Linked DNA regions of Sinorhizobium fredii. The protein of the gene in region 1 binds, or shares a complex with, the protein of each later gene. Links are inferred from orthologs where the notes say so. Each region holds a gene or a part of one and is shown on either strand. Other genes may lie near its edges. The genes, in order: NXT3_RS08080 and smc.

Region 1 (5,103 bases):
TCGGCGAGATCTACCGGCGCGACGTTGAAATGGGGCTGCGTGCCGCGTGGCTGCTCGGCCGCCTGCATGCCTTCGATCTCATGCGGCTCGGCATCACGGTCGACTGCCTGCCGGTTCTCGATGTGCCGGTGCCCGGCAGCCATGACGTCATCGGCAACCGGGCCTATGGCCACGATGCGGCGACCGTGACGGCGATCGGCCGTGCCGTCGGCGAGGGCCTGAAAGCGGGCGGCATGCTGCCGGTGATGAAGCACATGCCCGGCCATGGCCGCACCTTCGTGGATTCGCACCACAACCTGCCGGTGGTCGACGCCTCGCTGGACGAACTGAAGCGTGTCGATTTCCAGCCATTCGCCGCCATGAAGGACGAGGTGATGGCGATGTCGGCGCATATGGTGTTCACGGCGATCGACCCCGACAATCCGGCAACCACCTCTTCCAAGGTCGTGCGGGAGATCATCCGCGGCTATATCGGCTTCGACGGCCTGTTGATGTCCGACGACGTTTCCATGAACGCACTTGCTGGCGATATGACCACCCGCGCCCGGGGGATTGTCGACGCAGGGCTCGATCTCGTCTTGCATTGCCACGGCATTATGGAAGAAATGAAGGCGGTCGCCGATGTCGTCCCGTTTCTGTCGGGCGACCGGCTGCGCCGCGCGAAGGCGGCCGAGGCCGCCTTCCGGCAGCCTGACGGTTCGGACGAAGACATATTGCGAGCGGAGTTCAATGCGATGTTCTCGCTCGCCTAGGGCATTCTGCTTGCGAGCGGATATGTCGAAGGCAGAAAAGATGCGTTGGATTCAAAGCGGTAGAGAGTTCTTTTGTGCCTTCGCATGAAGGTGGGGGCGCTCTAGTTGGTAAACGCGGCTACGCCGCGTTGAAAGGGCATGGGGTCGATGGGGTCTGACGAAAGGCAGGGGCAACCGGTGGCAAAGGCGCCGATGGAGCCTTTGTGGCAGGACGAGTCCGCCGATCGCGGCTTGCACGAGGAAGAACTCGTCGTCGACATTGGCGGCTTCGAGGGCCCGCTTGACCTGCTTCTGCATCTTGCGCGCAGCCAGCGCGTCGATCTTTCGCGAATCTCCGTTCTTGCGCTTGCCGAGCAGTATATCGCCTTCATCGAGCGGGCGCGCTCGATCCGCATCGAACTTGCCGCCGATTACCTGGTGATGGCGGCATGGCTTGCCTATCTGAAGTCGCGCCTGCTGATTCCCCAGCAGTCGAAGGACGAGGGGCCCTCGGGCGAGGAAATGGCGTCCGCCCTGGCTTTTCGGCTGAAGCGTCTCGAGGCGATGCGCGATGCCGCGACGCGGCTGGTCAACCGCAACAGGCTGGGCCGAGACGTCTTCGGACGCGGTGCGCCTGAGCACCTCGTATCGGAACGAAAGTCCGGCTACGACGCTTCGCTCTACGACTTGCTGACGGCCTACGCTACGCTCCGCCAACGGCAGGCGATAACCCAGGTGACGATCGAGAAGCGCCATGTCTGGTCGCTTGCCGATGCGCGCCTCATCCTCGCCCGGATGGTCGGCAGCCTCGAAGACTGGACCGCGCTCGATCATTTCCTCATCCGCTACATGACGGGCCCGAAGGAGCGTGCAACGGCGATCGCAAGTTCTTTTGCCGCGTCGCTCGAGCTGGTGCGGGAGGGACGGTTGGAAATCCGGCAGGAGGCCGCTTTCGCACCAATCTATCTAAGGCGAGGGCCGAAGCCGATCGATGCCGCGACCCTTGCGGAAATGGAGGCAGCGCGTGGCTGAGGCGCAAAAATTCCTGCCCGGACTACCCGACGACGAGGATGAGCTCGAGGTGTTCATCGATCCAGGGCTGGCGGAGGAGGCGGAGCGGATCGCCGAAGCGCTCGTCTTCGCATCGGCGCAGCCAATCTCCGAGAGCTATATCGCCAGCCGGATACCCCGTGGTGTCGATGTCGGCCGTGTCATGGCACGGCTGAAAGCGTCCTATGCGAGCCGCGGCGTCAATCTCGTTCAGGTCGCCGACCACTGGGCGTTCCGCACCGCGGCCGATCTCTCCTTCGTCGTGCAAACTGACGAGCAGGAGATCAAGAAGCTCTCGCGCGCCGCGCTCGAAGTCCTGGCCATTATCGCCTATCACCAGCCGGTGACGCGTGCGGAGATCGAGGACATCCGCGGCGTTCAGACCTCCAAAGGCACGCTCGATGTACTGATGGAGGCGGGCTGGGTGCGGTTTCGCGGCCGAAGACGCACGCCGGGGCGGCCGGTCACATTCGGAACGACGCGGGATTTCCTCGATCACTTCGGGCTGGAAGAAATCCGCGATCTCCCGGGCATCGAGGAATTGAAGGGCGCCGGTCTCCTGTCCGGTCGGGTTCCCTCCAACCTGCATATCCCGGTCCCTGTCGGTGAGGACGAACTTTCAGACAATGAGGATCCCATCACCCAGATGGACCTCGAGGAACTGGGCCTCTTGACTCCGAAGGCTGAAGGGGACGATTAGGAATCCTGAGTGGGGCTATCGGCTTTAGGGCCGCTATCCCTCCGGAAGGCCTTCGGTCAAGGAATGCGGGCATGGGTTCAGACACGCTCAACGGCGCCGTTGCGACGACGAGACGCCAGGGTGTGTCCTTTGCGGCGAGCCTCGCATTCGAAAACATCAGCCACCGCTATCACTCGAAGGACACGATCAAGAACGTCTCGCTGACTGCCGAGGCCGGCGAAGTGCTGTGCCTGCTCGGCCCCTCCGGGTCCGGCAAGACAACCTTGCTGCGGATCGCGGCCGGCATCGAGATGCAGACCGGCGGCCGGCTTCTGCTGAACGGGCAGGAAATATCCGGTCCCTCCGTCTTCCTGCCGCCGGAAAGGCGTGGCGTCGGGCTGATGTTCCAGGATTTCGCGCTCTTCCCGCACATGACCATTCGCGACAATGTCTGCTTCGGCTTGAACGACCTGCCGAAGAAGGAGGCTTTGATCCAGGCCGATGCGGCGCTCGATCGCGTGGGGCTGTTTCATTACGCAGATCGTTACCCGCATGTGCTTTCAGGCGGCGAGCAGCAACGGGTGGCGCTCGCGCGGGCGCTCGCCCCGCGGCCGGCGGTGCTGTTGATGGACGAGCCTTTCTCCGGTCTCGATTCCCGCCTGAAGGATTCCATTCGTGCCGATACGCTGGCGATCCTCCGCGAAACGCGGGCGACGGCGATCGTCGTCACCCATGACGCGGAAGAGGCCATGCGCATGGCCGACCGTATAGCGCTCCTGAAGGATGGCTGCCTCGTTCAGGTCGGCACCGCCGACGAGCTCTATCGCAAGCCCTGCAATCTGTTTGCCGCCGGGTTCTTCTCCGAGATCAACGTGTTCGATGCGCGTGTGCGCGGCGGCCGCGTCGAAACGCCGCTCGGTGACGTGCCTGCCGGGGAATACAAGGAGGGGCAGCCCTTGAGCGTGGCGGTGCGGCTCTCCGGTGTTCAGTTGAAGCCGGAGGGCGGCGACATCCCGGCGCGCATCCTGTCTCGACGCTTCCTGGGCGTCGTCGAGTTGCTGGAACTCGCCGTGCCGCAGTCGGAGCGGACGGTACGGGCCCGCATTCGGGCCGATCTGTTGCCGACAGGATTGCGTGACGTCACGCTTTCCGTTAACGAGCGCGACATATTGGTGTTTGAAAAAGACGCCTCGACATCTTAGGTTCGGTCACAATGACGGCGCGCCTTCAAGCGGCGCCTGAAAAATGACAACGTGATGGCTTTGAATCGATAAAGCCTGAGGGAGTAAGTGGATGGGTTCGTTTAGCATCTGGCATTGGCTGATCGTCCTGGTGGTCGTGCTGCTGTTGTTTGGTCGTGGCAAGATCCCGGAATTGATGGGCGACGTTGCCAAGGGCATCAAGAACTTCAAGAAGGGCATGACCGACGAGGACGCTGCCTCGGCCGACAAGACGATCGACGGCAAGACCGTCGAGCACAAGTCCGACGAAGTCCGCTGACGATCGGAAATGGCCAACCGGCGCGCCTAGCGTCCGGTGAGCCGCATTACGGGTTTGTAGGGCGCGTCGGATGCTTGATATCGGCTGGACCGAGCTTGTTGTTATTGCAATCGTCTTGATCGTCGTCGTCGGACCGAAGGACCTGCCGCCCATGCTGCGGGCCTTCGGACGAATGACGGGGCGGATGCGGGGCATGGCCTCCGACTTCCGCCGCCAGTTCGATGAAGCGCTGCGGGAGGCCGATCTCGACGAGGTTCGCAAGACGATCAGCGATGCGCAAAGCCTCAATCCGACCACCGCATTGCGCGATGCCATGAACCCGCTGCGGCAGCTCGGAAACGAGATCAAATCCGATCTGCAAAGGGCGACGACGCCCGACGCTCCGGCCCAACCGGTCGCGCCCGAGGCTCCTGTCACGCCTGCACCACAAATCGAGCCGGCGACTGCGCCCGCTGGAATGCCGGCGAAGCCGGTCGAGACGGTGGCAGCCGCGGCCGTCGGGTCTGCCTCCCGGCAGATGCAACGCGCAGCGGCGGACGAGGTAAAGGTGGCGGAATCGAAGGCGCCCGAGGCGACGCCGAAGCGTGCCGCTAACCCGAGAGCAGCTTCGCAGAAGGCGGCGAGCGCCAAGGGACCGGCAATCAAGGCAGCCACCAAGAAAGCCGCCGCTACGGCCGCGCCGAAGAAAGCGGCGACTAGGAAGACCACAGCCGGCGACCGCGTGGCCCCCGTCGGAACCGAGAAGACAAGCGCATCTGCGCGCAAGAAAAAAGGTGACGCATGAGCGGCGATATCGAGGACAAGCCGCAGCCGTTGATCGAGCACCTGATCGAGCTTAGGGCGCGGTTGATGTGGGCGGTCGGCGCGTTCTTCGTCGCTTTCCTGGTCTGCTTCTATTTCGCCAAGCAGCTGTTCAATCTCCTCGTCCTGCCGTTCAAGTGGGCGGTGAGCTGGGCCGGTCTCAGCCATCGTAACGTGGAACTCATCTACACCGCGCCGCAGGAGTTTTTCTTCACCCAGATCAAGGTGGCGATGTTCGGCGCGCTGGTGATCGCCTTTCCGGTAATCGCCTCGCAGGTCTATAAGTTCGTCGCGCCCGGGCTCTACAAGAACGAGCGCGCCGCCTTCCTGCCGTTCCTGGTT
Region 2 (7,600 bases), 650 kb from region 1 along the record:
GAGAAGAGCTCCACGAAGTCGGAGCGCTGCATCGGCAAGAGCTTCGCAAGTGCCGCACGCCGGCCCTCCTCGTCCTCGGCGAGGATCATCTCGCGCATCACATTGATGCGGTCGTCCTCGAAGAACATGTGCTCTGTGCGGCAGAGGCCAATGCCTTCGGCGCCGAAGGAGCGGGCGGCACGCGCATCGGCGGGCGTCTCGGCATTGGTGCGCACCGTCATCCGGCGGCTCTGGTCGGCCCATTGCATGATCTTGCCGAAATCACCCGAAAGCTCCGGCTGCAGCATGGCGATCTCGCCCTTCAGCACTTGGCCCGACGATCCGTCGATAGTGATCACCTCACCCTTCTTCAGGGTGACGCTCGCGGTGATCAGCAGCTCGCCCCGCTGATCGACGCGGATGCTGCCGGCGCCGGAGACGCAAGGCGTGCCCATGCCGCGGGCGACGACGGCGGCGTGGCTCGTCATGCCGCCGCGTGTCGTCAGGATGCCCTGAGCCGCATGCATGCCGTGGATGTCCTCCGGGCTCGTCTCGACTCGGACCAGGATGACCTTGCGGCCTTCCTTGACGGCCTGCACCGCCTCCTCGGAGGTGAAGACGATCTCGCCCGTCGCCGCCCCCGGCGAGGCCGGCAGCCCCGAGCCGATGATGTCGCGGCGGGCATGCGGATCGATGGTCGGATGCAGGAGCTGGTCGAGCGAAGCCGGATCGATGCGCGCCACGGCCTCTTCCTTGGAAATCAGGCCCTCCTCGGCCATGTCGACGGCGATCTTCAGCGCCGCCTTGGCGGTGCGCTTGCCGGAGCGGGTCTGCAGCATCCAGAGCTTGCCGCGCTCGATGGTGAATTCGAGGTCCTGCATGTCGCGGTAGTGGCGCTCAAGCGTCTGACAGATCGCCTCGAACTCGGCGAAGCCCTCCGGCATCAGCTTTTCCAGCGACGGCTTATCGGAGCCGGACGCGATCCGGGCGGCCTCGGTGATGTTCTGGGGCGTGCGGATGCCGGCGACCACGTCCTCCCCTTGCGCATTGACCAGGAATTCGCCGTAGAGTTCCTTTGCGCCGGTCGACGGGTTGCGGGTGAAGGCGACGCCGGTTGCCGACGAATTGCCGAGATTGCCGAACACCATCGCCTGAACGTTGACGGCGGTGCCCCAGGCGGCCGGAATGGCGTGCAGATGCCGGTAGGTGATGGCACGCGGGTTCATCCAGCTCGAGAAGACCGCGCCGATCGCACCCCAGAGCTGGACTTCCGGATCCTGCGGAAAGGGCTCGCCGAGCACCTCCTCGATCGCTTCCTTGTAGCGGGAGATGACATGCTGCCACTCGACGGCCGAAAGCTCCGGATCCTGCTCGTGGCCGAGCCGCGCCTTCTCTTCCTCGAGGATTTCTTCGAAGATCTCGTGATCCACGCCCATCACGACGTCGCCATACATCTGGATGAAGCGGCGGTAGCTGTCCCAGGCGAAGCGCGCGTCGCCGGCATCGTGTCCGAGCGCGTGCACCGACTGATCGTTGAGACCGAGATTGAGGACCGTATCCATCATGCCGGGCATCGAGGCGCGGGCGCCGGAACGGACCGAGAGAAGCAGCGGATGGTCCGTATCGCCGAAAACGCGCCCGGTGATCTCTTCCATCCGGGCAATGCCCTCGCGGACCTGCTCGCGCAGGCCTTCGGGCATTTCCCGGCCGTTGTCGAAATAGCTGTTGCAGGCATCCGTGACGATGGTCAGGCCGGGGGGCACCGGCAGGCCGAGATTGCACATTTCGGCAAGGTTCGCGCCCTTGCCGCCCAGCCTGTTGCGATCCCCCGCACTCCCTTCGGCCTTGCCTCCGCCGAAGGTGTAGACCCATTTCGTCATGCCTGTTCTCCACCCAGAAACAGTTCGATGGACGATCTACAGTATATGGTTCGGCCTGAAAATGCACTCGGCGAAGATTTTTGCTGCAGTGCATCAAAAATGCAGCAGCGCCTGTCGCCTCTCTCGTCTGCGGATGGCCCGCCGGTTCAGACCGCTTCGCGCATGCGCTCGGCCGTCTGCAGGTCGACGGAGACAAGCTGCGAAACACCCTGCTCGGCCATGGTGACGCCGAACAGGCGGTTCATGCGGGCCATGGTGATCGGGTTATGGGTGATGATGATGAAGCGCGTCTCGGTCGAGGCGGCCATTTCATCCATCAGGTTACAGTAGCGCTCGACATTGTGGTCGTCGAGCGGTGCGTCGACTTCGTCGAGCACGCAGATCGGCGCGGGATTGGTGAGGAAGACGGCGAAGATCAGCGCCATCGCCGTCAGCGCCTGCTCGCCGCCGGAAAGCAAGGTCATGGTCTGCGGTTTCTTGCCCGGCGGCCGGGCGAGGATTTCGAGGCCGGCCTCCAGCGGATCGTCGCTCTCGATCAGTTGCAGTTCCGCGGTGCCGCCGCCGAAGAGATGGGTGAAGAGCCGCTGGAACTGGACATTGACCACGTCGAAGGCGGCAATCAGCCGTTCGCGTCCCTCGCGATTGAGGTTCTGGATGGCGCTCCGGAGCTTGCGGATCGCCTCGATGACGTCATCGCGCTCCTTGAGGAGTGCTGCCAGCCGTTCAGAAAGCTCCTTCTGCTCCTCGTCGGCACGCAGGTTGACGGCGCCGAGGCGCTCCCGCTCGATCTTCAGCCGCTCAAGCTCACGCTCGACGGCTCGCATGTCGGGCAACGCCGCATCGGCGGCCAGCCCAGTCAGGCGCATCGCCTCGTGCGGTGCGCAGGAAAGCGCCTCCAGTATCCGCGCCTCGACCTCGACGCGCCGCTCGCGGGCCGAGACGAGCCGTTCCTCGGCTCGGCCGCGCTTTTCGCGCGCTTCCGCGAGTTCCGAGAGCGCCGCCGCGGCAAGGCGATCGGCTTCACGCTGGCGGGTCTCCGCCTCGGCGAGGATGTCGGCCGCCTGGCGGCGCGCCGTCTCCGCCTTCTGCAACTCGTTTGCCAGGGCGCGGCGCTTGTCGTCGAACTCGTCGGGTGCGTCGACGAGCTCCTCGACCTCCTCGCGCGCTTCCGCCTCGCGGTCGCGCAGTGTCGCGATGTGCTCCTCGGCGCTCGCCGCCCTCGCCCGCCAGGTCTCGCGTTCCGCAGCGATCGCCGTCAGCCGGCGCAGGCGCGCCTCGTTTTCGCGGGCAAGTCCGTCATGCGCGGCGCGCGCTTCGGCGACCGCGGCGCGGTCCGTCGCAACCTCCGCCGTCCGGGTGCGCAGCCGCAGCTCGAGTTCCGAGGGGTCGGACGCCTCGGCCAGTGCGTCGTTCGCCGCCTCGATCTGCTCGGCCGCCTCTTCGACCTGAGCCTCGAGCTGAAGCTTCGTCTCGGCAAGCACCGCCCGGCGGCGAACGAGATCACCGGAGGCACGTTCGGCCGCAGCTAGAGCGTCGCGCGCCTCGGCGAGCTGCCTGGAGATCATCCGCTGGGCATCGCGCGACAGCCGCAGCCGCTCGTCCTCGGCACGAATGCGCGCGCCGGCGGCGGCGAGATCCGCCTCCGCCCGGCGCAGCACCTCAGCCGCATCCTCGGCCTCCGCCTCGAGCTCGGAAAGGCGGTTCTTCTGCGCGAGCCTCAAGGCGGCAGCACTCGGCGCTTCCGAGCCGGTGACGTGCCCATCCCAACGCCAGACAGCGCCTTCCTTCGTCACCAGCCGCTGGCCGGACTTCAGGAGCGGCAACAGGCGCTCAGCCTCGGATTCGTTTCCGACGATGCCGATCTGGCGGAGCGTGCGGCCCAGCGCCTCCGGGGCGCTGACATAGTCGCTGAGCGGCAAGGCACCGCCGGGCAAGGCGGGGTCGTCGGCGTGGTCGCCGGGCATGCGCCAATGGGCGGCAGCCGCCTGCTCCAGCGGCGAATCGAGGTCGTCGCCCAATGCTGCGCCGAGCGCCGTCTCGAAGCCGCGCTCCACCTTCATATCCTCGACGACCGCCGGATAGGCGCTGGCGCCGGCCGCTTCCAGCATCCGGCGGATCGTGCGCGCCTCGGTTTCAATGCCGTTCAGCCGCGCCCGCGCCTGGTCGACGGGCTGGCGGGCCGCCGCTTCTTCCGCCCGCGCTTCGGCAAGGTTTTCCTCCACGGCGACGACCACCGCCTCGGCCTCTTCCAGCGCCGCTTCCGCGGCCTCCACCTGCCCCTGCTTCTCGTGAGGGTCCGGGAGGGCCGCCATCTGCCGGTCGAGGCTTTCGAGGTCGCGCCCCTGATCGGCGAGCTGACGGGCAAGGCGCGCCTGCCGCTCGGCGAGGTCGCGCAGCGTCCTGTCGAGCTGGTTGCGCGCCGCTTGCGCTTCGGCGCGCTCGGCGGTAAGCCCGGCGAGATCGGCTTCGCTGCCGGAAAGCCTTTCGTTGGCGTCCTCCAGCCTTTCTCGCGCCTCCGCGGCACGCTCGTCCGCCTCGGCGAGCGCGTCGCGCAGCTCTTCCTCCTCCAGGTCGAGGCGGGCAAGGATGCCGGCATTGTCGGCGATGAGCCGCTCCTCGCGGGCGATATCCTCGGCAAGCTGCGAGAGCCGCCGCTGCAATTCGTCGCGCCGGCGCAGAATGCGCCCGGCATCTTCTTCGAGCTGCGCGCGGGCGATCTGCAGGCGCTGCAGCGCTGCTGCAAGCTTCGCCTCGTTCTCGCGCAGCTCCGGCAGCTTGAGGCTCGAGATCGCCTGATGCTTGGCCGCTTCCATCTGCGCCTGTGCCTTTTCGGCGACGAGCGCGGTGATCTGGTTCAACTGGCTGGTCGCCTCGGCTTCGGCCTCCTTCGCCTGTACCCAGCGGATGTGGAGCAGGATCGCGTCGTGACGGCGGATTTCCGCCGACAGCATCTTGAAGCGGTTGGCTTGACGCGACTGGCGCTTCAGGCTCTCGATCTGGCTTTCGAGCTGCGAGGTGACGTCATCGAGCCGTTCGAGATTGGTCTCCGCCGCCTTCAGCCGCAGCTCGGCCTCGTGACGGCGCGAGTGCAGGCCGGAAATGCCGGCTGCCTCTTCGAGCAATTGCCGGCGGGCTTGCGGCTTTGCGGCGATCAGCTCGCCGATCCTGCCCTGCCCGACCATCGACGGCGAGCGGGCGCCAGTCGAGGCGTCGGCGAAGAGCAGCTGGACGTCCTTTGCCCGCGCCTCCTTGCCGTTGATCCGGTAGACCGATCCCTGCTCGCGCTCGATCCGGCGCGTCACCTGGATCTCGTCGCTGTCGTTGAACGCGGCGGGCGCCGTGCGGTCGCCATTGTCGAGGTAAAGACCGACCTCGGCGGTATTGCGCGCCGGCCGGTTGCCCGAACCGGAAAAGATCACGTCGTCCATGCCGGAGGCGCGCATGTTCTTGTAGGAGTTCTCTCCCATCACCCAGCGCAGCGCCTCGACGAGGTTGGACTTGCCGCAGCCATTCGGCCCGACGACGCCGGTCAAGCCCCGTTCGATGATGAATTCGGTCGGTTCGACGAAGGATTTGAAGCCGAGCAGGCGCAGCTTGTTGAATTTCATGGGGCGCGATACCCCCCTTTGCGATGTGCGGCGACCGCGCTGCACCCCCCTCTGCCCTGCCGGGCATCTCCCCCGCAAGGGGGGAGGTCGGCTAGACGCATGGGCTTCCGCGACATCAAAGCCGAATGTGCCGAAAGCCCCACTAAAAATGACCCAAGCGACAGGTATTTGGTCGAGCGGGACATCGCCACTTGCCGATCGCCCCCCTTGTGGGGGAGATGCCCGGCAGGGCAGAGGGGGGTGAGCCACGAGCGCATCACTCGAATGTCCCCTTCCCGATAACCCGAACGATATGCTCGCACACATTTGTCAATGTCGCGCAGCACGTCGTCATTCCAGAAACGCAAGACAGTCCAGCCAGCGGTCTCCAGTCGGAGCGTACGCTGCCGATCGTAGTCGGCATCACCCGGTTTCGCATGCTGCGCACCATCGACTTCGATGATCAGTCGATGTGCGGGGCAAGCGAAATCGACGATATAACCCGCGACCGGAACCTGTCGGCGAAAGCCGAGGCCCATCAGTCGATGTGCGCGCAACTCGTTCCACAGCTTGACCTCGGCGTCGGTCATCACACTCCGCATGCGGCGCGCATTGGAGCGAGTTTTCGGCGGAACGTCAGTGTGAGGCATGGCCAAACCTCACGGGTTCCCGAACATAAGAAACGGGCGCACGGCCGCAGCCGTCGCCCGTTGTCAGGAAGAGCGAAGGATCAGAGCTTGCTGTCGATGAGGGCCGACATAACGTCAACCGACATGTCCCCCGAATAGTGCTCGCCATTCACGAAAAAGGTCGGCGTCGATTTCACTCCGAACTCCTTGGCGCCGCGCTGCATGACTGCGTTCACATCATCCAGAAGTTTTTGGTTCGTCAAGCAGGCCTCGAAGCTCTCCTGTGTAAAACCGGCGAGTTTCGACATCTGCAGCAGTGCATCGCGGCCGTTTTCCGCGGCGGCCCATTGTTCCTGCTGCTTGAACAGCATGGAGATCATCGGGAAATACTGTCCCTCCGGAGCGCAGCGCGCCAGCATGAAGGCGGCCGCGGCGCGCGGGTCGAAGGGGAATTCGCGGATGACAAAGCGCACCTTGCCGCTGTCGACATATTTCGTCTTGATGGCGTCGAAGGTCTTGTTGTGAAAGTTGGCGCAGTGCGGGCAGGTCATCGACATGTATTCGACGATCGTTACCGGCGCATTGGCCTCGCCGAGCGCCATTTCCGGAAGCGCGCCGGGCTCCATCAGCTTCTGCACGTCGACGCTGCCTTCCGACTGCGGCAACTCGGCCTTGGCGGTCGGGGCGGAAGACTGCGCGACCTCGGTGGCGGCGGGCTTCGCCTGGCCGGAAGCGGCCGGCGTCGCGGCGGTGGAGCCGGTGGTCGTCGCGTCCGCGCTGGCCGTTGTTTCAGCCGGCGCCTTGGAAGCCGCCTCCTTCTTTTCTTCGCTGCAGGCTGCAAGCACCAGGGCAATCGCCGCGACGGCGACACCGCTCAGCAGGCGTTTCGGAAGGCTCGTTTCGGAAGCGGACATGGAAGGACCCGTGTTCTAGGAGGGGAAAATTGAGTTGTGATTTCGATAACTTGCTCAGTGCAAGGCGACAAGGGGCACTGTTTCAACTGAATTCAAAGAATTGTGACCCCTTGATGGTGAACTACTTGCGGCGCTGAGACAGGACCGCCGTGCCGAGCCGCTTCAGTGCGGCCTTCAGCGCCTCGCTCTCGATGCCTTCAACCATGGTGTCGAGCCGGCGTGCCGGTTCGCCGGTCAGCGGCCGCGGCCGCCGGTAGGGCTTGGGCGGCGGTGCGACAGGCTTCTGGACGATTCGAAGCTGACCGATCGCATGGAAGCCGAAAAAGCCGTTGATGCGCTGGATCAGTTCGCCCTGGGCGTGGGTCAGGAAAAGCGCCCTTGCGCCTTCACAGGCAACCGTCAGCACGCCGGGCTGGTAGCCGCCATCGCTGCCGATCTCCGAGGCGCGCCGCGGCCAGGCGATCTTTTCCGGCCGCGTGCAGTCGGCGAACTCCGCGCCGGCGATCTCGTCCCAGGAGCCGAGCAGCATCGTGTTGATGCCGGCGCGCTTGGCCAGCACCGGATCGATCAGCCCGTTCGCAACCTCGCTGATCTGCACAACGCCCTTGCGG

The links.
Region 2: the proteins of NXT3_RS08080 (region 1) and smc are in contact, whole or in part, in a crystal structure (PDB 3ZGX), measured with the Bacillus subtilis proteins. The link is inferred for Sinorhizobium fredii from one-to-one orthologs.

The regions. Positions count from the first base shown.
Region 1 is NZ_CP024307.1:1,661,640-1,666,742, forward strand. The notes cover bases 1-2,831. They hold NXT3_RS08080 (segregation and condensation protein A), read left to right. Parts: upstream 1-899; coding sequence 900-1,763; downstream 1,764-2,831. Other genes in these bases: nagZ (beta-N-acetylhexosaminidase), read left to right, coding at 1-752; scpB (SMC-Scp complex subunit ScpB), read left to right, coding at 1,756-2,481; NXT3_RS08090 (ABC transporter ATP-binding protein), read left to right, coding at 2,553-2,831. In the rest of the region: more of NXT3_RS08090, read left to right, coding at 2,832-3,662; NXT3_RS08095 (twin-arginine translocase TatA/TatE family subunit), read left to right, coding at 3,754-3,960; Sec-independent protein translocase protein TatB, read left to right, coding at 4,031-4,744; twin-arginine translocase subunit TatC, read left to right, coding at 4,741-5,103. UniProt on the Bacillus subtilis protein: Participates in chromosomal partition during cell division. May act via the formation of a condensin-like complex containing Smc and ScpB that pull DNA away from mid-cell into both cell halves.
Region 2 is NZ_CP024307.1:1,007,734-1,015,333, reverse strand. What follows is about bases 1,806-5,811. They hold smc (chromosome segregation protein SMC), read right to left. Parts: upstream 5,468-5,811; coding sequence 2,006-5,467; downstream 1,806-2,005. Other genes in these bases: ppdK (pyruvate, phosphate dikinase), read right to left, coding at 1,806-1,859. Outside these bases: more of ppdK, read right to left, coding at 1-1,805; NXT3_RS04830 (DsbA family protein), read right to left, coding at 6,177-6,989; NXT3_RS04825 (DUF721 domain-containing protein), read right to left, coding at 7,111-7,600. UniProt on the Bacillus subtilis protein: Required for chromosome condensation and partitioning.